Regions from separate parts of the Buttiauxella noackiae genome, predicted to be linked through region 3. Evidence: predicted binding sites of a transcription regulator. Region 3 holds the regulator's gene; each other region holds the start of a gene.
The links. Region 3 encodes sigma-54, which starts transcription at its own class of promoters, with help from an activator protein. Its sites were predicted from a motif close to GTTGGCACANNTTTCGCTNT; they were not measured.
Positions count from the first base shown of each region.

Region 1: glnA (glutamate--ammonia ligase) is a predicted target of sigma-54. The motif match lies at 2,398-2,417, and genes of this name have one in related genera.
Region 2: IX31_RS21020 (gamma-glutamyltransferase family protein) is a predicted target of sigma-54. The motif match lies at 3,575-3,594, and genes of this name have one in related genera.
Region 4: norV (anaerobic nitric oxide reductase flavorubredoxin) is a predicted target of sigma-54. The motif match lies at 2,508-2,527, and genes of this name have one in related genera.

Region 1 covers NZ_JPRU01000006.1:111,837-117,207, forward strand. Annotated here, with positions in the region: gene yihX (glucose-1-phosphatase) at 1-147, opposite strand, end outside; gene typA (ribosome-dependent GTPase TypA) at 301-2,127, opposite strand; gene glnA (glutamate--ammonia ligase) at 2,471-3,880, shown strand; gene glnL (nitrogen regulation protein NR(II)) at 4,147-5,196, shown strand; gene glnG (nitrogen regulation protein NR(I)) at 5,205-5,371, shown strand, end outside.
Region 2 covers NZ_JPRU01000007.1:79,777-85,147, forward strand. Annotated here, with positions in the region: gene hpxZ (oxalurate catabolism protein HpxZ) at 1-365, opposite strand, end outside; gene IX31_RS21010 (AtzE family amidohydrolase) at 376-1,755, opposite strand; gene hpxX (oxalurate catabolism protein HpxX) at 1,752-1,940, opposite strand; gene IX31_RS21020 (gamma-glutamyltransferase family protein) at 1,951-3,537, opposite strand; gene IX31_RS21025 (MurR/RpiR family transcriptional regulator) at 3,654-4,493, shown strand; gene IX31_RS21030 (pyridoxal-phosphate-dependent aminotransferase family protein) at 4,684-5,371, shown strand, end outside.
Region 3 covers NZ_JPRU01000002.1:1,540,584-1,545,954, reverse strand. Annotated here, with positions in the region: gene rapZ (RNase adapter RapZ) at 1-207, opposite strand, end outside; gene ptsN (PTS IIA-like nitrogen regulatory protein PtsN) at 261-752, opposite strand; gene hpf (ribosome hibernation promoting factor) at 956-1,243, opposite strand; gene rpoN (RNA polymerase factor sigma-54) at 1,266-2,699, opposite strand; gene lptB (LPS export ABC transporter ATP-binding protein) at 2,804-3,529, opposite strand; gene lptA (lipopolysaccharide ABC transporter substrate-binding protein LptA) at 3,536-4,093, opposite strand; gene lptC (LPS export ABC transporter periplasmic protein LptC) at 4,062-4,637, opposite strand; gene kdsC (3-deoxy-manno-octulosonate-8-phosphatase KdsC) at 4,634-5,200, opposite strand; gene kdsD (arabinose-5-phosphate isomerase KdsD) at 5,217-5,371, opposite strand, start outside.
Region 4 covers NZ_JPRU01000002.1:527,665-533,035, reverse strand. Annotated here, with positions in the region: gene IX31_RS10880 (EAL domain-containing protein) at 1-883, shown strand, start outside; gene norR (nitric oxide reductase transcriptional regulator NorR) at 843-2,357, opposite strand; gene norV (anaerobic nitric oxide reductase flavorubredoxin) at 2,577-4,022, shown strand; gene norW (NADH:flavorubredoxin reductase NorW) at 4,019-5,152, shown strand; gene IX31_RS10860 (DUF1428 domain-containing protein) at 5,241-5,371, opposite strand, start outside.

The DNA of each region.
Region 1 (5,371 bases), on a different contig from region 3:
CCGCTCGTGGCGTTGAAACGCCTCGCCCATTACAAAGCTTTTTTGCAAATTCGCCAGTGGCACGCGGCTGTAATCACTCCAAACCCCCATCACGCGGTTGAAGTCGATATCAACAATGACGTTGCCTAAATCAAAGATATACAACATAAGCCTCTCCTTTGCGCATGGACAAATAACTGTAGCGGTAAAGGGTAGCTTTGACTATCGCTGATAAAAAAGTGATCCGGGTTCTGCGAGTTATTAAGCAAAAAAAAGCCCCGCCTAAACAGGCAGGGCTTCAATGCTTTGCAGGAAAGAAACTTACGCTTCTTTGCTACCACGACCCGCACGTTTGCGGTCGTTTTCAGTCAGGTGACGCTTACGAATACGTACGGAAGTCGGAGTCACTTCTACCAGTTCGTCATCATCGATGAATTCCAGAGCTTGCTCCAGAGACATCTTCAATGCAGGAACCAGAGTCGTTGCTTCATCAGTACCGGACGCACGCATGTTGGTCAGTTTCTTACCGGTCAGGCAGTTTACAGTCAGGTCGTTAGAACGACTGTGAATACCGATGATCTGGCCTTCGTAAACTTCTGCACCGTGACCCAGGAACAACTTACCGCGGTCCTGCAGACCGAACAGAGCAAACGCAACCGCTTTACCCTGGCCGTTAGAGATCAGCACGCCGTTCTGACGCTGGCCGATTTCGCCTGGTTTCACGTCGTCGTAATGGCTGAATGTGGAGTACAGCAGACCAGTACCAGAAGTCATGGTCATGAACTCAGTACGGAAGCCGATCAGGCCACGTGCTGGGATCAGGTAATCCAGACGGATACGGCCTTTGCCGTCAGGGATCATGTCTTTGACATCGCCCTTACGCTCACCCATCGCCTGCATTACAGAACCCTGGTGCTGTTCTTCGATATCCAGAGTCACGTTTTCGAATGGCTCTTGCATACGACCATCGATCATACGGTTGATTACTTTCGGACGGGACACAGCCAGTTCGAAGCCTTCACGACGCATGTTTTCGATAAGCACGGACAGGTGCAGTTCGCCACGACCGGATACACGGAATGCATCCGCATCTTCGGTTTCTTCAACACGCAGTGCCACGTTATGCACCAGCTCTTTGTTCAGGCGGTCAAGGATCTGACGAGAGGTAACATATTTACCTTCTTTGCCACAGAACGGAGAGGTGTTGACGTTGAAGAACATGGTAACAGTTGGTTCATCAACAGACAGTGCTGGCAGCGCTTCAACATTTTGCGTATCGCAAAGGGTGTCGGAGATGTTCAGCTCGCCCAGACCGGTAATCGCGATGATGTCGCCGGCTTCAGCTTCGGTGGATTCAATACGCTCCAGACCGAGGTGAGTCAGTACTTTACCGACTTTACCGTTACGAGTTTTACCTTCGCTGTCGATGATAGTGATTTGCTGGTTAGGCTTCACTTTACCGCGTTTGATGCGACCGATGCCGATAACGCCAACATAGTTGTTGTAATCAAGCTGGGAGATTTGCATCTGGAACGGACCATCAGAGTCAACGTCTGGTGCTTTAACGTGGTCAACGATCGCCTGGTACAGCGGGGTCATGTCTTCCGCCATATCGCTGTGATCGTTACCTGCGATACCCATCAATGCTGATGCATAGATGATTGGGAAATCGAGCTGCTCGTCGGTTGCGTCGAGGTTTACGAACAGGTCGAAGACCTGATCAACAACCCAGTCAGGACGCGCGCCAGGACGGTCAACTTTGTTGATAACAACAATCGGCTTCAAACCATGGGCAAATGCCTTTTTGGTTACGAAGCGCGTCTGCGGCATTGGGCCATCCATTGCGTCAACGACCAGCAGAACGGAGTCTACCATGGACATTACACGTTCAACTTCACCACCGAAGTCGGCGTGCCCAGGGGTATCAACGATGTTGATACGGTAGTCATTCCATTTGATAGCGGTGTTTTTAGCGAGGATGGTAATCCCACGCTCTTTCTCCAAATCGTTGGAGTCCATCACGCGTTCAGTGGCTTCAGCACGCTCGTTACTGAAAGTACCAGATTGCTGCAGCAGCTTATCAACCAGGGTAGTTTTACCATGGTCAACGTGCGCGATGATGGCGATATTACGCAGATTTTCGATCACAACTTTGCCTCAGGCATTAGAAATAGCGCGTTATTGTACACGTATTAATCGAAGGACATAACAGGATCACAAAGAACTTTTACAAACAATGTAAAAAGTAATGGTTTGTGATCGCTTTCACGGAGCAAAAAAGGGAGCCACAACGAAAATTGCACCAATATGGTGCTCAAATCTCAGACTTAAGCACTACATTGGTGCAAACTATCCATCGTGGTGCAGCCCTTTTGCACTATAGTGCGCATGATAGCGCCTTTTTGGGGTAATTTAAAAGTTGGCACAGATTTCGCTTTAATCATTTCAGGGCAACAAGCCAATTCAATGACCAAATCCGGGAGAGTTAAGTATGTCCGCTGAACACGTTTTGACGATGCTGAATGAACACGAAGTGAAGTTTGTTGATCTGCGCTTCACTGACACCAAAGGTAAAGAACAGCACGTCACTATCCCTGCTCATCAGGTTACTGCTGACTTCTTCGAAGAAGGCAAAATGTTTGATGGCTCTTCAATTGGTGGCTGGAAAGGCATCAACGAGTCAGACATGGTTCTGATGCCAGATGCTTCTACTGCTGTCATTGACCCGTTCTTCGCTGATTCTACGCTGATCATTCGTTGCGACATTCTTGAGCCAGGCACTATGCAGGGTTATGACCGCGACCCGCGCTCCATTTCCAAGCGTGCTGAAGACTACCTGCGTTCTACTGGCATCGCCGATACCGTTCTGTTCGGGCCAGAGCCAGAGTTCTTCCTGTTCGACGACGTTCGTTTCGGTAGCTCTATTTCCGGTTCTCACGTTGCTATCGATGATATCGAAGGCGCATGGAACACCGGCACCAAATACGAAGGCGGCAACAAAGGCCACCGTCCTGCAGTTAAAGGCGGTTACTTCCCAGTTCCTCCGGTTGACTCCTCTCAGGACCTGCGTTCTGCAATGTGTCTGACTATGGAGCAAATGGGCCTGGTTGTTGAAGCTCACCACCATGAAGTTGCAACTGCTGGTCAGAACGAAGTGGCTACCCGCTTCAACACCATGACTAAAAAAGCAGATGAAATTCAGATCTACAAATATGTCGTTCACAACGTTGCCCATGCTTACGGCAAAACAGCGACCTTTATGCCTAAACCAATGTTTGGCGATAACGGTTCTGGTATGCACTGCCATATGTCCCTGGCTAAGAACGGTGTAAACCTGTTCGCTGGTGACAAATATGCGGGCCTGTCTGAGCAAGCGCTGTATTACATCGGCGGCGTTATCAAACACGCTAAAGCTATCAACGCCCTTGCTAACCCAACAACCAACTCCTACAAGCGTCTGGTCCCGGGTTACGAAGCTCCAGTAATGCTGGCTTACTCTGCAGCTAACCGTTCTGCTTCAATCCGTATCCCAGTAGTTGCGTCTCCGAAAGCACGTCGTATCGAAGTGCGTTTCCCGGACCCAGCGGCTAACCCATACCTGTGCTTCGCAGCACTGCTGATGGCTGGTCTTGATGGTATCAAGAACAAAATCCATCCGGGCGAAGCAATGGACAAAAACCTGTACGACTTGCCGCCAGAAGAAGCGAAAGAGATCCCACAAGTTGCTGGCTCTCTGGAAGAAGCACTGAGCTGCCTGAACGAAGACCGCGAGTTCCTGACTGCGGGTGGCGTGTTCACTGATGAAGCTATCGATGCTTACATCGCACTGCGTATGGAAGAAAACGACCGTGTGCGTATGACTCCGCACCCAGTTGAGTTTGAGCTGTACTACAGCGTTTAATCGCTATAAAAACTCAGCGAATTTCGCGTTGCAGCAAGCCGGCAAGAGAATGAATCCCGATGAGCTTACTCAAGTAAGTGATTCGGGTGAATGAGCGAAGCTAACGCAGCAGCAACGTGAAAGACGCGGAGATTTAGTTGCCGTGGAAACTTTTGGCCCATCCTTTGATGGGCTTTTTTATCCACAAATAACCTGTTGCAGCAACGTTTTTTGCCGCCAGGAAACTATAATGCACCATCACAGTGCAAATTATCGGAGACTGCTGTATGGCAACCGGCACACTGCCCGATGCTGGGCAGATCCTGAATTCTTTAATCAACAGTATTTTACTGGTCGATGACGAGCTGGCGGTTCATTACGCCAACCCGGCGGCACAGCAACTTTTAGCACAAAGTTCGCGCAAGCTGTACGGCACACCGCTACCAGAACTGTTGAGTTACTTTTCGCTAAATGTTGGCTTGATGCAGGAAAGCCTGACCGCAGGCCAGGGCTTTACCGATAACGAAGTCACACTGGTTATTGATAGCCGCTCCCATATTCTTTCCCTGACTGCACAACGTTTACCAGAAGGTTTCATCCTGATGGAAATGGCGCCGATGGATAACCAACGTCGTTTAAGTCAGGAGCAGTTACAGCAAGCGCAGCAGATTGCCGCTCGTGATTTAGTCCGTGGGCTGGCTCACGAGATTAAAAACCCTCTCGGCGGGTTACGCGGTGCAGCACAGCTTCTGGCTAAAGCCTTACCGGACCCATCGCTCACTGAATACACCAAGGTGATTATTGAGCAAGCCGACCGCTTACGTAATCTGGTCGACAGGCTTTTAGGCCCGCAACAACCAGGCATGCACGTCACAGAAAGTATTCATAAAGTCACCGAGCGGGTGATGAAACTGGTGTCAATGGAGTTGCCAGCGAATGTCACTCTGATAAGAGATTACGACCCAAGCTTGCCGGAACTGGCGCACGACCCGGATCAAATTGAACAGATTTTACTGAATATTGTGCGGAACGCGCTTCAGGCGCTGGGCAGTGAGGGGGGCGAGATAGTGTTACGTACGCGTACCGCTTTTCAGCTTACTCTGCACGGCACTCGCTATCGCCTGGCTGCACGTATTGATATTGAAGACAACGGTCCGGGTATTCCGGCCCATCTGCAGGACACACTATTCTACCCAATGGTGAGCGGACGTGAGGGAGGGACAGGTTTAGGTCTTTCTATTGCACGCAACTTGATCGATCAGCATTCGGGAAAAATCGAATTTAACAGTTGGCCAGGTCATACCGAGTTTTCGGTTTACCTACCTATTCGTAAGTAGAGGTCTTTATGCAACGAGGGATAGTTTGGATCGTTGATGACGATAGCTCCATCCGTTGGGTGCTGGAACGCGCACTGACAGGGGCGGGTTTAAGCTGCACCACATTTGAGAGCGGCAATGAAGTTCTGAACGCTCTTGCAACCAAGACCCCGGACGTATTGTTATCTGATATCCG
Region 2 (5,371 bases), on a different contig from region 3:
TGCGCGGCGACAATTCGCCAGCCATACGGAAATTTGACCCATGTTTGCATTTGACGGCCAATTTTGTCACTTCCTTCACGGGTGAATTCCGTGCTGGCTACAGCCATATCATCGCCGTACGTGGTGATGGTGGTATTTTGCAAAAGCCGGTCTAGCCCTTGAGACGAACGAGCATTTCTGAAAGCTCTTATCTCATCGATACCGTATAGATTTTCACTCGCACCAAAGCGAACGGTACGGGGATCTGCCCAAAATAGTTCATCTAAAACCGCAACATCGTTGCTGATCAACGCCTGTTCGTAGCGGTAAAAAGCGGCACTCACCTCATTGACGATTGCCGGGCGATCAATATTGTCACGCATCATAGTATTTACCTTACCTGGTGGTTTTCCCTACCAGCATACCCTGTATTTCAAGCTGATGGGCAGCTCTCAGGCAGATATCTTCCCGCCATGGCGGTGCAATGAGCTGCACACCGATGGGATGCCCACTTGCAGTCATTAAAGGCACCGTGACTACTGGCAAACCAAGGAATGAAATAGGTTGTGTCAACATACCCATGCTGGCTTTCACGGGAAGCTCAGTCCCGTTAATTTGCATGGTTTGCTGGCCAATCAATGTGGCACTGCAGGGCGTTGCTGGTGCGATAAGCAGATCATACTTTTCGAAGAGTGGCAGGGTGTTATCACGGAACCACGTTCGGAAGCGCTGCGCCTGAGTGTACCAGGCTGATGGTGTCATGGCGCCCGCTAACAAGCGTTCGCGGGAGTTAAGCTCAAAGCGTTCTGCCTGTTCGCGCAAGGCCGGCAAATAATGGTTTCCCCCTTCCGCTGCAGAGAGTAAAAATGCGGCCGATCGGGCGAGTTCTGCTTCAGGCAATGTAATGCATTCGTCGGTTCCAAGTATTTTAGCCACACTTGCCACCGCCGCTTTTGCTTCATCATCGCACCAGGTCTCAAAGAAACCGCCTAATACGGCGCTACGCAAGCTAGCGGGCTTTTCCAGTTTATCGGCTACCGGTTCAACGTGACGGGCTGACTGGAAATGGTCTGTAGCATCGCTTCCCTGGAGGGCGTCATAAACTCGGGCTAAATCATCCACGTTACGAGCCAATGGGCCGATATGGTCGAGGCTGGCGACAAAAGGCTGGCTGCCGCTACGTGAAAGACGGCCAAAAGTAGGTTTCAGGCCAAACACGCCGCACAGCGAAGCCGGAACCCGAATCGAACCATTAGTATCTGTACCGAGGCTAAAGTTCACCATTCCAGCGGCAACGGCTGCTGCTGAACCACCGGATGAACCGCCGGCAATTCGGGCCAAATCATGCGGGTTTCGGGTAGCTCCGTAGTGGCTATTTTCGGTGGTGAAACCGTATGCGTAGGCATCCATATTTAGCGCACCTGTGAGCATAGCCCCAGCGGCACTCAGTTGCTTGATGGCAAACGCATCTTCAAGTGCTGGTGGTTGCGTACTAAAAAGCTCCGCACCAGCAAGCGTTGTCACTCCTTTAATATCAAAGAGATTTTTTACCGCAAAGGGCACGCCCGCTAATGGTGGCAGTGTTTCGCCACACGAACGAATTCGGTCAATGGCCTGTGCCTCTTGCAGTAAACGTTGGGAGGTGACGTGGGTAAAAGCATTAATTTCAGGGTCAACTTGCTCTATTTGTGCAAGCGTCAGATGAGCCAGTTCGCAGGCAGAAAATTCACCGCCAGCCAGTCCTTGCTGAATATCGCGAATGGAAAGTAGGTTCATAGCTTATAAACCCCGGCAACTTCCTGACGTTGCGGCAATGGAAAATCCATCAAAGATTCAGCCAGTGCGGCCATGCGTGTGAGATGTACTTCGAGCTCTTTACGGCGAGCATCATCCAGCGGAACATTGAGAAGTTGCTCCATTAACTGGATATAAGCGGGCCATTCGATAGTTTTTAATTTCATCTTTTCCTCCTTAAAAGCCAGCTGCGCTGCCGTTGCTGCGTGGATCATAAGCTCCTTCAAGCATGCCGTTGGTATGGCGCACAATGGCTCCGGCATGACCTACAGCTTCGCTGAAATCAGGTAATGCTTCGACTTCATGACCCAATTCGCTTAGTGCTGCGAAGGTTTCAGGGCTAAATCTGGCTTCTAATTTCAGGCTGTCTGAGGCTTGCCCCCAGGTTCTACCCAGTAACCAACGTGGAGCAGTAACGGCTTCTTGCAGTGGCATCCCCTGGATCACATGGCGGGTAAAAATAGCCGCCTGAGTTTGCGGTTGCCCATCGCCGCCCATCGAGCCGTAAACCATCGTTCTGCCATCGGCAAGCCGTGCGGCTGCCGGATTCAGGGTATGGAACGGTTGTTTTCCGGGGGCAAGGCTTAATAAATCTTCGGGTTTGAGACTGAACGCTGCTCCACGGTTTTGCCACAGAACACCGCTTTTTGGCAGTACCACACCGCTGCCAAACTCGTGGTAAATACTTTGAATAAACGACACAGCCAATCCGCTGCTATCAATCACGCCCATCCAGACTGTATCGCCAGGGCCTTTACCTGTTCCCCAGTCAGCGGCCTTTGTGTCGTCAATTTCTGCGGCCAGTGCGGTGAGCGGCTCTGGCTCCAGCAGGCTTTGAATTGAAGTGGTGATATGGCGTGGATCGGTGATGTATTTGTCGCGTAGCGTAAAAGCTTTTTTGGTGGCCTCAACGATACGATGAACAGTTTGGGTTTCGTTTGCCTGCGCCATTTCTAAATGATCGGTGATCCCAAGGATCGCCAGCGACACCAGACCCTGCGTGGGGGGCGTCATATTGTAAATGTCACCATGCTGGTGGTGCAGATGCAGCGGAATACGGCGTTTGGCCCGGTGAGCTGCAAGATCTTGTAAGTTTAAAGGCATGCCTAACTCAGCAAGTTCGTTGGCAATTAAGATGGCTAACGGACCGCGATAGAAACTATCAAGCCCTTCAACGGTCAGGCGTGTCAGCGTTTCGGCTAATCGCGGTTGGGTGAAACGACTACCTGCATGGGGAATTTCACCACGATCTAAAAACGTCTCAGCGAAACCGGAGATATTAACCAGCTCGTCGTATTTGCTATGGGTCGCAAGCGCCTGCGATTGGGTCACCGGAATACCATCAGCCGCATAGCGAATTGCATCCGCCAATAAACGCGAGAGCGGCAGTTGCCCGCCGCCAAGCTGCCTGGAGATTTTTAGTGCTTCGTCCCAGCCGCTAAGCGTTCCTGGCACGGTTAGCGCAGCTTTCGGGCCACGATGAGGGATAGATGCTTCGCCTGCGTAAAATTCCAAAGATGCGTGTGAACCCGCGGCACCGCTGGCATCAATCGCAATCGGCTCACCTTCTGGTGGCACTATCAACCAAAAACCATCGCCGCCAATGCCATTCATGTGAGGATAAACAACGGCAATAGTTGCCGCTGCTGCCACCATTGCTTCGATAGCATCTCCACCGTGGCGTAATACGGATAATGCGGTCTCACTGGCTAAGTGGTGCGGTGTAACGGCCATACCGGAAGGTGCCATATTGCTTTGCATCATCGTTTTATCTCTCAGAACGGAAGCTGGATAATATATTTAAGCAAGAGATGTTCCAGGTTGACGAGGTTTGTTTCACTGTGTCAGGCTCGAATGAAACAATAGTTACAGAGGTCATCATGAAACAATTAGACGAGCGCTTAAGAGCAACATACGAGCAGCTTTCCCCGCAAGAACAGCGTGTTGCTGCCTTTATTGTCGACCATTTTGATGATCTGATTAGCTACAACAGCGCTGAGTTGGCCCGTCTTTCAGGCGTATCTAAAGCTACTGTGAGTCGCCTCTTTAAGCGCCTGGGTTATGACCGATACAAGGATATGCGTGAAGAACTGCGAACCTTGCGTCAGAGCGGAATGCCCCTGACGGAAAACCGCGATGCGGTACAAGGTAACACGTTACTTGCACGGCATTACAAACAGGAAATGGCCAACCTGACACACTGGGTTAGCTTGTTGGATACTCAACAGTTTCTCGATGTCGTCACGGCACTTACTTCAGCAAAACGTATTTTTATTATTGGTTTACGAAATTCATGGCCTGTGGCAACGCACCTACGCCAGCAGTTATTACAAGTTCGTAGTGATGTCTGGTTATTGCCGCAACCAGGACAGACGCTGGCAGAAGAAGTGGTGGATATCAACGAACATGACTGTGTCATCGCTATCGCATTCCGTAGACGACCCCGCATCATCAAGCCACTGCTGGCTAATTTGCACAAGCGGCAGGTGCCGCTGCTGGTAATGAGCGAAGCACAGGGCTCTGGTTTGACCCCATACTGCCGTTGGCACTTTGCCGCACCGCTGGATAGCGTTTCAGCTTTCGATAGCTATAGCAGCGCAATGAGTCTGGTGAACCTGTTAGCAAACGCAGTGTTACACGAAGCGTTAACCACTGGTCGTCAGCGCATTCATCATATTGCCGAACTCTATACGGAGCTTGATGAGTTAGAACAACGCTAGTGCACCATAATGGTGCTCCTGCACAGATTCCGGGAATCATTGTGGTTCATTAAGCACTTCAGGTAACTCTCATTTTTAAAGCTAAGTGTCGGCATTTCTCTCTTTGCCACTAATGAAAATGAATGGCACATTAGTTGCAGAATATTTTAACAAAGAATCTTTTGTTTCATTTTGAACTAAAGGAAAGGCCATGTCAGATATTCAGCACTTCGCGCAAATCAATCCGCCACACCGTTTGTTGATGGGGCCGGGTCCAATCAATGCCGATCCACGTGTCTTGCGGGCAATGGCGAGCCAGTTAATTGGGCAGTATGACCCGGTCATGACTGGTTATATGAATGAAGTGATGGTGCTGTATCGCGAGCTTTTCCGTACGCAAAACCGTTGGACAATGCTGGTGGATGGGACTTCCCGTTCTGGTATCGAAGCGATTTTGCTGTCAGCGATTCGTCCGGGTGACAAGGTTCTGGTGCCGGTCTTTGGGCGTTTCGGCCATCTGTTATGTGAAATAGCACGTCGATGCCGTGCTGAAGTTCACACCATTGAGGCCCCCTGGGGCGAAGTGTTTACCCCGGATCAAATTGAAGACGCCATTAAAACGGTTAAACCACGTTTGCTGCTTACCGTACAAGGTGACACCTCTACCACCATGCTACAACCGCTGGCGGAGTTGGGTGAAATCTGCCGCCGCCATGGTGTGCTGTTCTATACCGATGCCACCGCATCTTTTGGCGGCAACGAGCTTGAAACGGATGCCTGGGGATTAGACGCAGTCTCCGCAGGCCTACAAAAATGCCTCGGTGGTCCGTCTGGCAGTTCGCCGATAACGCTCAGCGCACAGATGGAAGAGGTGATCCGCCGCCGTAAATGTGTTGAAG
Region 3 (5,371 bases):
CTGTTCAAAAATTTCCGGGTTTTCCGGCATGTTACGCACATCGATGCTCACTGCCGCAGAAATTTTTCGCTCTGCGAGAGTTTTGGCAAGATCAGGTAACAGCACCACTGGTAGATTATCTACGCAGTAGAATCCCATATCTTCTAGTGCACGCAAGGCTACAGACTTCCCTGAACCAGAGCGGCCGCTGACGATCATCAGCACCATTTTTTCACTCCCCCAACTTCTCTTGCTGTGGCGTCAACATATCCGCAGCCAGATTATTCACTTTCACTACCATTTTCTGTGTCGGTAATGATCTGATAAAGCTCTTCATCGCTTTGCGCAGAACGCAGGCGTCGACAAATTGTTTTGTCTGCCAGACGCTTTGCCACCAGAGATAAAGTGTGCAAATGCGTTTTTGTTTGGTCCGCCGGTACAAGGAGCGCAAACATCAAGTCCACTGGCTGGTTATCAATCGCATCGAATGCAATAGGGGTTTCCAGTTTAATAAACACCCCAACCGCGCGAGTGGTATCTTCTTCCAGTTTCCCATGAGGAATCGCGATACCGTTACCGATACCTGTACTCCCCATACGTTCGCGCGTTAGCACGGCTTCAAAAACCACTTGTGGCGGCAGGCCGAGTTGCTTTGCGGCCAGCTCACTGATGATTTCCAGTGCACGTTTTTTACTTTGGCAATGTACGTTGGTACGAGTACATTCCTTGTTCAGGACATTACTTAGTTGTAGAGCAGAATCGTTGTTCATCATAAGTTCACCTAAGCCTCCTGTTATGCTAACGGCCCGTTAAGTAACGAGCCGTCTATACCCATCATCCTTCAACCAGCAGGGGTGTTGGCTTCACTCACTAACGCCAGTCACTTACTTAAGTAAGCTCCTGGGGATTAGCTCCCTTGCCGCCTACCTGCAACTCGAATGCTAACGGGTATATGCCAAAACAGTTGCCCGGATTATCAGTGTTGTTTTAGTTTATCTTTATGTTTGGTTAACTGGCGCGCCAGTTTATCAATTAAGCCATCAATTGCCGCATACATATCCTGGCCATCAGAGCTTGCATGGATTTCACCACCATTCACATGAAGCGTCGCATCGGCAATATGCGTGACTTTTTCCACTTTTAACACAATGTAGACTTGGTTAATTCTTTCGAAGTACTGCTCCAGTTTGGCAAACTTCGTACTCACAAAATCGCGCAGTGCGTCAGTGATTTCGACGTTATGTCCTGTAATGTTGAGCTGCATAGTGTCTTCCTTATCGGTTAAGTCATACCAGCTGTTTACGCTGATTTGACGGTGGTATGGATAAAGACTCTCGGTACTTCGCAACAGTGCGGCGGGCCACCATGATCCCCTGATCGGATAGCATAGTCGTTAACTTGCTATCACTTAGAGGTTTCGCAGGGTTTTCTGCCGCAATTAATTTCTTCACTAGTGCCCGAATCGCCGTTGACGAGGCCTCACCTCCGCCTTCGGTATTCACATGGCTTGAGAAGAAATACTTCAATTCAAAAATGCCGCGTGGACTGTGCAAATATTTTTGCGTGGTCACTCGGGAAATAGTCGATTCATGCATTTCGACTACCTGGGCGATATCAGCAAGAACCATTGGTTTCATATGCTCTTCGCCGTGTTCAAAAAAACCTTGTTGCTGCTCAACGATACAGCGACTGACACGCAGCAGCGTATCGTTGCGACTCTCAAGACTTTTAATCAACCACTTCGCTTCTTGCAGGTTACTGCGAATAAATTGCGAGTCGCTGTCGTTACGGGCATTGGTACCCATCGCAGCGTACTGCTGATTTATTTTAAGGCGTGGAATGCTGTCGGCATTTAGTTCAACCGTCCAGCGCCCCTGAATCTTTTTGACCAGAATATCGGGAATGACATATTCGGGTTCACTGGTTTGAATCGATTGACCAGGACGTGGATCAAGAGACTGAATCAGGCACATAGCCTCTTTCAGCACTTCTTCTTTTAAGCGAGTGACGCGCATCAGGCTACGGAAATCATGATTGGCGAGCAGATCCAGATGATCGCTGACAATCAGTCGTGCCTCGGTCAGCCACGGTGTTTCACGGGAAAATTGCGAAAGCTGGATCAGCAAGCAATCGCGTAGATCGCGTGCAGCGACACCTACGGGGTCGAATCGTTGAACGCGTTTAAGTACCGCTTCTATTTCATCGATGGTGATTTCGTCATCACCCATGCTTTCGAGAATTTCATCAAGCGAAACTGTCAGATAGCCCATCTCATCAACAGCATCAACGATTGATGTCGCAATGGCGGTATCGGTATCAGAAAACGGAGTAAGATCGACCTGCCACATCAGATAATCCTGAAGCGACTGGGTAGTTTCCCCCTGATAAACCGGTAACTCGTCGTCAATGTAATCTGTGCCGGTTCCTGATGGTGTACCTGCGGTGTAGATTTCATCCCAACTGGTATCTAACGGCAATTCGTCAGGCATCTCTTTTTGTTCGAGAGCTTCACGAGTATCTAACGCTTCGTTTTCACGAACTTCCTGAGTTTCAATTTCTTCATGCAGATCGGTTTGCTCAAGCAGTGGGTTACTTTCCAGTGCTTGCTGGAGTTCTTGCTGAAGCTCTAACGTTGACAGTTGCAACAGACGAATTGCCTGCTGTAACTGTGGAGTCATAGCAAGTTGTTGGCTAAGTCGTAATTGCAAACCTTGCTTCATATTCAGAGCGAGCTTCCTCAGGTATATACCCAGCATACTTCGAGTTGCAGGAACGTGGGCAACTCGAATTACCCTGAGTATTAATAATTATACTTCCTACCCTATCAGAGTCTGAACTCTTCGCCCAGATAGACGCGCTTAACATGCTCATCTTCCAGGATTTCCGCAGGCGTGCCATGGGCAATTAACTGGCCCTGGCTTACGATGTAGGCTCGTTCACACACGGCCAACGTTTCGCGTACGTTATGGTCAGTAATCAGCACACCAAGCCCGCTGTCGCGCAAATGTTCGATGATTCGCTTGATGTCGATGACGGAGATTGGGTCAACACCCGCAAAAGGTTCGTCCAACAGAATAAATTTCGGGTTTGCGGCCAGAGCTCGGGCAATTTCGACACGACGGCGTTCACCACCCGACAGCGACTGCCCGAGGTTGTTGCGCAAATGCTCAATGTGAAACTCTTCCATCAACTCATTCGCGCGGTCTTCACGCTGCTCAGCGCTGAGATCATCACGAATTTGCAGGACTGCCATCAAGTTATCGAACACGCTTAAGCGACGGAAAATTGACGCTTCTTGCGGTAAATAGCCAATGCCACGACGGGCACGCGCATGAAGCGGCAGAAGACTGATGTCTTCGTCATCAATAATGATGTTGCCTGCATCACGCGGAACAATGCCAACAACCATGTAAAAAGTCGTCGTTTTGCCTGCACCGTTAGGGCCAAGCAAACCAACAATTTCACCTGATTTAACGGTCAGGCTGACGTCTTCAACAACGCGGCGGCCTTTGTAGGCTTTGGCGAGGTGTTTTGCAATTAAAGTAGCCATAACGAATTAGTTACTCTTTTTCGGGGCTGGCGCCGGAGCCTTGCCGTCTTTTTTCTGCAATTGAGAAGGGACCAGAACCGTGGTGACTCGTTTACCTTTTTCGCTAAAGGCCTGCATTTTCTGCTCTTTAACGAGGTAGGTAATTTTGTCGCCTTTGATATTACTGTCGACCTGCTCGAGATAAGCGTTACCGGTCAGAACGACAAAGTCGTTTTGCAACTCATAGTGCATGGTCGCTGAGTGGCCGCTAACGGGTTTACCGCTATCTTGCATCTGATAGAAAGTGGCAGGATTACCATAACCATCAATCACTTCTTTACCTTGCTCACCGCCAGGGCGGGTCACAACCACTTTATCGGCGTTAATTTTGATACTGCCTTGTGTCACGATCACATTGCCGGTGAAGGTGACGACGTTGCCTTGCATATCCAGCGACTGCTGGTCAGATTCAATATGAATCGGCTGATCGGTATCACCGGTCAGCGCAAATGCCGAAAAACTGGCGGCTAAAAGCGTACTGGTCAGTACTAAATTACGGCTGAGTTTGTTTATTCTGGATTTCATAGGATGTTCTAACCTTTTCAATCAGCTCGGCATTTTTACTGCGTAAGTTTCCACGCATTTTGAGGCCGGTAGAGTTAAAGCTGGTTCCGTACAAGGTTACCTGGTCATCAGACGCAACATCCTGAGTGACTAAATTAACCTGCGCATTGTCCGTGGTAATTTTGCGTAGCTGTGAATCTGGTGTCAGAGCTGTCAGTACCACATTCCCGTACAAATACAGCATCCGATCGTTAGTCAGTTTGGCGCGATCTGCCCGTAATGACCAGGTTGCTACTTTGTTTTCGTCATACTGTGTCATCACCGGATTGGTGAACCACGAAATAGCGGTATCGGAAAAATATTCAACATGTTCTGCGACCAGGCGGTAATTTAAAGCCCCTTCAGGACTGTAGGCGAGAGTCGTAGAATGTTCACTTTTATAGGTCGGCTCGTTACTATTTACTGTTTGTGGCGCAACAGTGTCTTTATCGACCAGATTTACACCAATCAATACCAGTGCCAGCAATGAGAGCAGGATGATAACCCAACGTCTGGTCTTACTCATATAGATAGCCCTTTGGCCTCATCAAGCTTTCCTTGGGCCAGTAAAAGGAGATCGCAGACTTCGCGTACTGCTCCTCGCCCGCCAGCAATACGTGTAACGTAGTCGGCACGAGGAATAAGTAAAGGATGAGCATCCGCTACCGCGACACTCAAACCTACTTTAGCCATTACAGGCCAGTCGATTAAATCATCCCCGACATAAGCCACTTGCTCAGCGGGAATGGCGAGCTTATCTAATAGATCCTGAAAAGCCAGCAGCTTGTCAGATTGCCCTTGATAAAGATGGGTAATGCCAAGTGTTTCACACCTGTCTTCAAGAAGTTTTGCTTTTCGGCCAGTAATAATCGCCACTTCGATATCAGAAGTCAGCACACAGCGAATCCCATAGCCATCACGCACGTTGAATGCTTTCAGCTCTTCGCCGCTATTACCCATATAAATCAGGCCGTCAGACATTACTCCGTCAACATCTAAAATAAGCAGGCGCACGTTTGCTGCCTGCTCCATCACGCGCGTGCTTACCGGCCCATAACAAGTGGCAAGAGACGCTTCATGGTTACTCATTAAGGCTAATCCTTTGTTAAACCACGCCTGCGCGTAGCATGTCATGCATATGTACCACACCCAGTAGTTGCTCGCCATCTGCAACCAGTACTGAGGTTATATGGCGAGACTGCATCAAGTTCAGTGCATCAACCGCCAATAACGTTGGGCGAACACGAATTCCGCCGACAG
Region 4 (5,371 bases), 1.0 Mb from region 3:
CTGGTTACCAGTGGGGTTAATCATAAGCCTCGCCGCAGGTGGAGTCTTAATTCGTATTTTGCGTCGGTTGTTATCGCCTCGTAACAGGCTGATGGATGCTATCAAAAACAATGAATTTAGCGTGGTTTATCAACCTATTGTTCATCTTCAAAGCGGCGAGATTGTCGGTGCGGAAGCCTTAATTCGTTGGCAGCAACAAGATGGCTCAATGTTAAACCCGGATGTGTTTATCCCACTGGCGGAGCAAACAGGGTTGATAACACAATTAACAGAGCAGGTCATTAAGCGTATATTTCATGAGCTGGGCGATTGGTTAAGCAAGCATCCTCATCATCATGTTTCTGTGAACATGGGGGTTCAGGATGCACGTAGCCTGCATATTCTTGATTTCACTCGCCCGTACCTGTCTCGTTATTCAGTTCATCCAAAACAAATAGCATTTGAGATTACTGAACGTGGTTTTTCTGACCCGAAAATTACAGCACCTATTATTGCGCAATATCGAAAAGCCGGGCATGCCATCTATATTGATGATTTTGGAACCGGTTATTCCAGCCTGAGTTATTTACAAGACCTCGATGTTGATATCCTTAAAATAGATAAATCATTCGTTGATGCCCTGGAATATAAAAATGTCACTCCGCATATTATTGAAATGGCAAAAGCTCTGGGTATTTTGATGGTGGCCGAAGGCATTGAAACCCCTTGCCAGGCGGCATGGTTGCGCAAACAGGGTGTGCAGTACGGACAGGGCTGGTTCTTCAGTAAAGCCCTGTCTAAAAAAGAATTTATCGAGTGGGTAGCAAGCTCTTGTGCCAGGAAATCAAAATCTCCTGAAAACACTACTTCACACCAAGACGTTTCGCCAGGCGGTGTAAATTAGCGACATCCAGCTGCAGTTGCCGGGCACTCGCAGCCCAATTACCCGCATTAGCCTCCAGCGTGCTGATAATAATCTGCCGCTGGAAATCATCAGTCGCCGTACGCAAGTTATCGACCTCAGCCACTTCAGCAACAGGCGTACTGGCAGGTTTAACCTCAGTATCCGTCAATTGAAAATGCTGCGGCTCCAGCCAGATTTCGCCACCTGGTTTACCCGCGCGCGCAAGCACTGTAGCGCGATAAAGAGCATGCTCCAGCTCGCGAATATTTCCGGGCCAGTCGTATCGACGCAGTAATTCACGAGCGCCATCCGTCAAGGCGACCTGTTTCAATCCCATTTTTACGCGGCTTTGCTCGCAGAAAAACCCAGCTAATAGCGTGATGTCATCGCCCCGTTCACGTAGCGGTGGCACATGCAGTGGAAAAACGCTCAGGCGGTGAAACAGATCGGCCCGAAACTCACCCGCCAGTACATGCTGCTTTAAGTCACGATTGGTCGCTGCCAGCACCCGCACATTTACCCTTTGGCTGCTGTCATCGCCCACCCGCTGAATATCGCCGTACTGTAAAACCCGCAGCAGTTTGGATTGCAGCGTTAAAGGCAATTCCCCTATTTCATCCAAAAATAGTGTGCCGTTATCAGCCATTTCAAATTTGCCGGTTCGGTGGTGAATCGCGCCGGTAAAAGCCCCTTTAACGTGGCCGAACAATTCACTCTCCGCCACGCTTTCCGGTAAAGCGGCGCAGTTCAGGTAAACCAGCGGATTTGCGGCACGTGCCGAACCACTGTGAATCGCACGCGCCACCAGCTCTTTACCGACCCCGGTTTCCCCGGTGATAAGCACATTCAGATCGGAACCCGCAACGATCTCTATCTCTTTCTTGAGCTGCATTATTCCCGCAGACAACCCGACCATTTCGCCACTACCTGTCTTGGCCATGATGGGAGCTGCGGTCACCGCAGATGTTTGATTCTCAAGCTGTTCCATTAACAAAGCGTTATTGAGTGCCCCCGCAGCCAATACGCTGATTAAACGCAGTTCTTCATCACTGAAATGGTCGAACTGCGCAGGATCCATGCCATCCACCGTGAGCGCGCCGATCAGGTTCTGATCGGCAAACAATGGCAGGCCCAGACACGCATGGACTTTCAGATCGGTGTGGTCGGGAATCAGGCCATCGTAAGGATCGGGCAATTCACTTTCTGCCGGGAACCGCACCACGTCACCCGCACGGGCAATGGCTTCCAGGCGCGGATGTTCGTCGAGATCAAAACGCCGCCCTAGCACATCGGCCGCCAGGCCATCAATTGCCAGCGGGCGAAACTGACGGGATTCATAACGCAGTAATGCCGTGGCGTCGCTGCCTAAAAGCTGACGCAGCGTACGAATCAAACGAGCAAAACGATCCTGATGGGAAATACCGCTTTGCAGGTCGATAGCGATATTGGCAAGAGAGGTAATTGAAAGGCTCATAAAAAGCTCCAGAAACAGATGCAATAACTGTAGCTTTTGATAGTCAAAAAGACAATCACATTGTTAAATTGACACTATTCAACACTGTCTTTTTGACTATCAAAATTAATCATTATTTATAAAAATCATTATAAATCAATTAAATAAAAAGTTGGCACACCGTTTGTATTATGTCAGGTACGAGCATCATTTTTTAATTTCTTCTTGAGGTACTGACAAATGGCTATTTTAGTTAAAAACAACATTCAATGGGTTGGTCAACGTGACTGGGAAGTACGTGATTTTCACGGTACCGAATACAAAACATTGCGCGGCAGCAGCTACAATAGCTATTTGATTCAGGAAGAAAAAAACGTGCTGATCGATACTGTCGATCACAAATTTAGCCGCGAATTCGTTCAGAACCTGGCGCGTGAAATCGATTTGAGCAAGATTGATTACGTTATCATCAACCACGCAGAAGAAGATCACGCAGGTGCGCTGTCCGAACTGATGTCCCATATTCCGAACACGCCCATTTACTGCACCGCGAATGGCGTGGATTCAATCAATGGTCACCATCATCATCCAGAATGGAACTTCAATGTGGTGAAAACCGGTGACAGCCTGGATATCGGTAACGGTAAACAGTTAATCTTCGTTGAAACTCCAATGCTGCACTGGCCAGACAGCATGATGACTTACATGACCGGCGATGCGGTACTGTTCAGTAACGATGCTTTCGGTCAGCACTACTGCGACGAACACCTGTTTAATGATGAAGTCGATCAGGGCGAGTTGTTCGAGCAGTGCCAACGCTATTACGCCAACATTCTGACGCCGTTCAGCCGCCTGGTAACACCGAAAATTACCGAAATCCTCGGCTTCAATCTGCCTGTGGATATGATTGCCACTTCCCATGGTGTGGTATGGCGTGACAACCCAACGCAAATCGTTGAGTTGTATCTGAAATGGGCGGCGGATTATCAGGAAGATCGCATCACGATTTTCTACGACACCATGTCCAACAACACACGCATGATGGCAGATGCTATCGCACAGGGCATCACCGAAGTTGACCCACGCGTAGCGGTGAAAATCTTTAACGTCGCTCGCAGCGATAAAAACGAAGTTCTGACCAATGTATTCCGTTCTAAAGGCGTTCTGGTTGGCACCTCCACAATGAATAACGTGATGATGCCGAAAATTGCGGGTCTGGTTGAAGAGATGACCGGCCTGCGTTTTCGCAACAAACACGGTAGCGCGTTTGGTTCCCACGGCTGGAGCGGCGGCGCGGTGGATCGTTTGTCTACACGTTTGCAAGATGCTGGTTTTGAAATGTCCCTGAGCCTGAAAGCTAAATGGCGTCCGGATGGCGATGCGCTGGAAATCTGCCGTGCACACGGTCGTGAAATAGCTCGCCAATGGGCTCTTACTCCACTGCCCGTTGCGACAACTGAAGCAGCTGCACCTCAGGAAACCGTTGCAGAAGTCAAAACCTGCGCTGATTTAGGCCCAAGCATGCAGTGCAGCGTTTGCCAGTGGATCTACGATCCGCAAACCGGTGAACCAATGCAAGATGTTGCACCTGGCACGCCATGGAGCGACGTACCTGATAACTTCTTGTGCCCGGAATGCTCACTCGGTAAAGACGTATTTGACGTGTTGGCTACGGAGGCAAAATGAATCATGGCATTGTAATCATTGGCTCGGGCTTCGCCGCCCGCCAACTGGTCAAAAACATCCGTAAACATGATGCACAGGTACCTGTGCGCATGATTGCCGCTGATAGCATGGATGAGTACAACAAACCCGATCTCAGCCACGTTATCAGTTTGAATCAACGCGCAGAGGATCTCACCCGGCAGCGTGCCGGGGAGTTTGCTGAACAATTTAATCTGACGCTAAACACCAATACATGGGTGTCGGACATCGACCCACGTGAACGCATGGTTAAATGTGGCAGTCAGCAGTTTTCATACGACAAACTGGTACTGGCAACGGGCTCAAGCGCCCTGCTTCCGCCAATTCCAGGCAAAGAATTGATGCTGACGCTAAACAGCCAACAGGAGTACCTGGCATGCGAATCATCACTGCACGATGCACAGCGCGTGATGATTTTAGGTGGCGGCCTGATTGGTACAGAATTGGCGATGGATTTTTGCCGTGCGGGTAAACAGGTGATTGTGGTGGATAACTCCGCAAGCCTACTCGCCTCACTGATGCCTGCTGAAGTGAGTAGTCGCCTTCAGCACCGCCTGAATCAAATGGGTGTGGAACTGTTATTTAACCAACGTCTGGAGTCCCTGAGCAAAACGCCACAGGGCATCAGCGCAGCATTAAGTAACGGGAGAATTGTCGGCGTCGATGCGGTTGTGGCTGCCATCGGCCTGCGCCCTAATATCAGTCTTGCGCAGCATGCCGGGATTGCAGTAAGCCGGGGTATTCAGGTTAACCGCCAGTTGCAGACATCGGACGCGAATATATACGCTCTGGGCGACTGTGCAGAAATTGACGGTAAAGTGCTGCCATTCCTGCAACCGATTCAGTTTAGTGCCATGACGCTTGCTAAAAATCTGCTCGGTGCCGCCGATGGTCTTGCGCTTCCGGCAATGCTGGTCAAGGTGAAAACACCTGAACTGCCATTGCATCTGGCGGGTGAAACGCAGCGCACGGATTTAAGCTGGCAAATCACCGCAGATCCGCAGGGTCTGATTGCCAAAGGCTTTGATGAAGCGCAGCAGTTGCGCGCGTTTATTGTTAGTGAAGCCCATATGAAGCTGGCGTTTGGTTTACTGCGGGAATTAGTGCTGTAGATTTTGAATCAATCACCCTCACCCTAACCTTCTCCTGCTAACCCTCAGGGAGCGGGTCGGGGTGAGGGTGACCTTATCATTAGTCTAATCATTCATCCAGAATTGGCGCAAAGCCACCATAGATCATACGTTTGCCATCAAATGGCATCGACTCGCCAAACTCTTTCATCCTTGGGTCAGACATCATCTTCGCATTCGCGGCATCCCGCACTTCTTTAG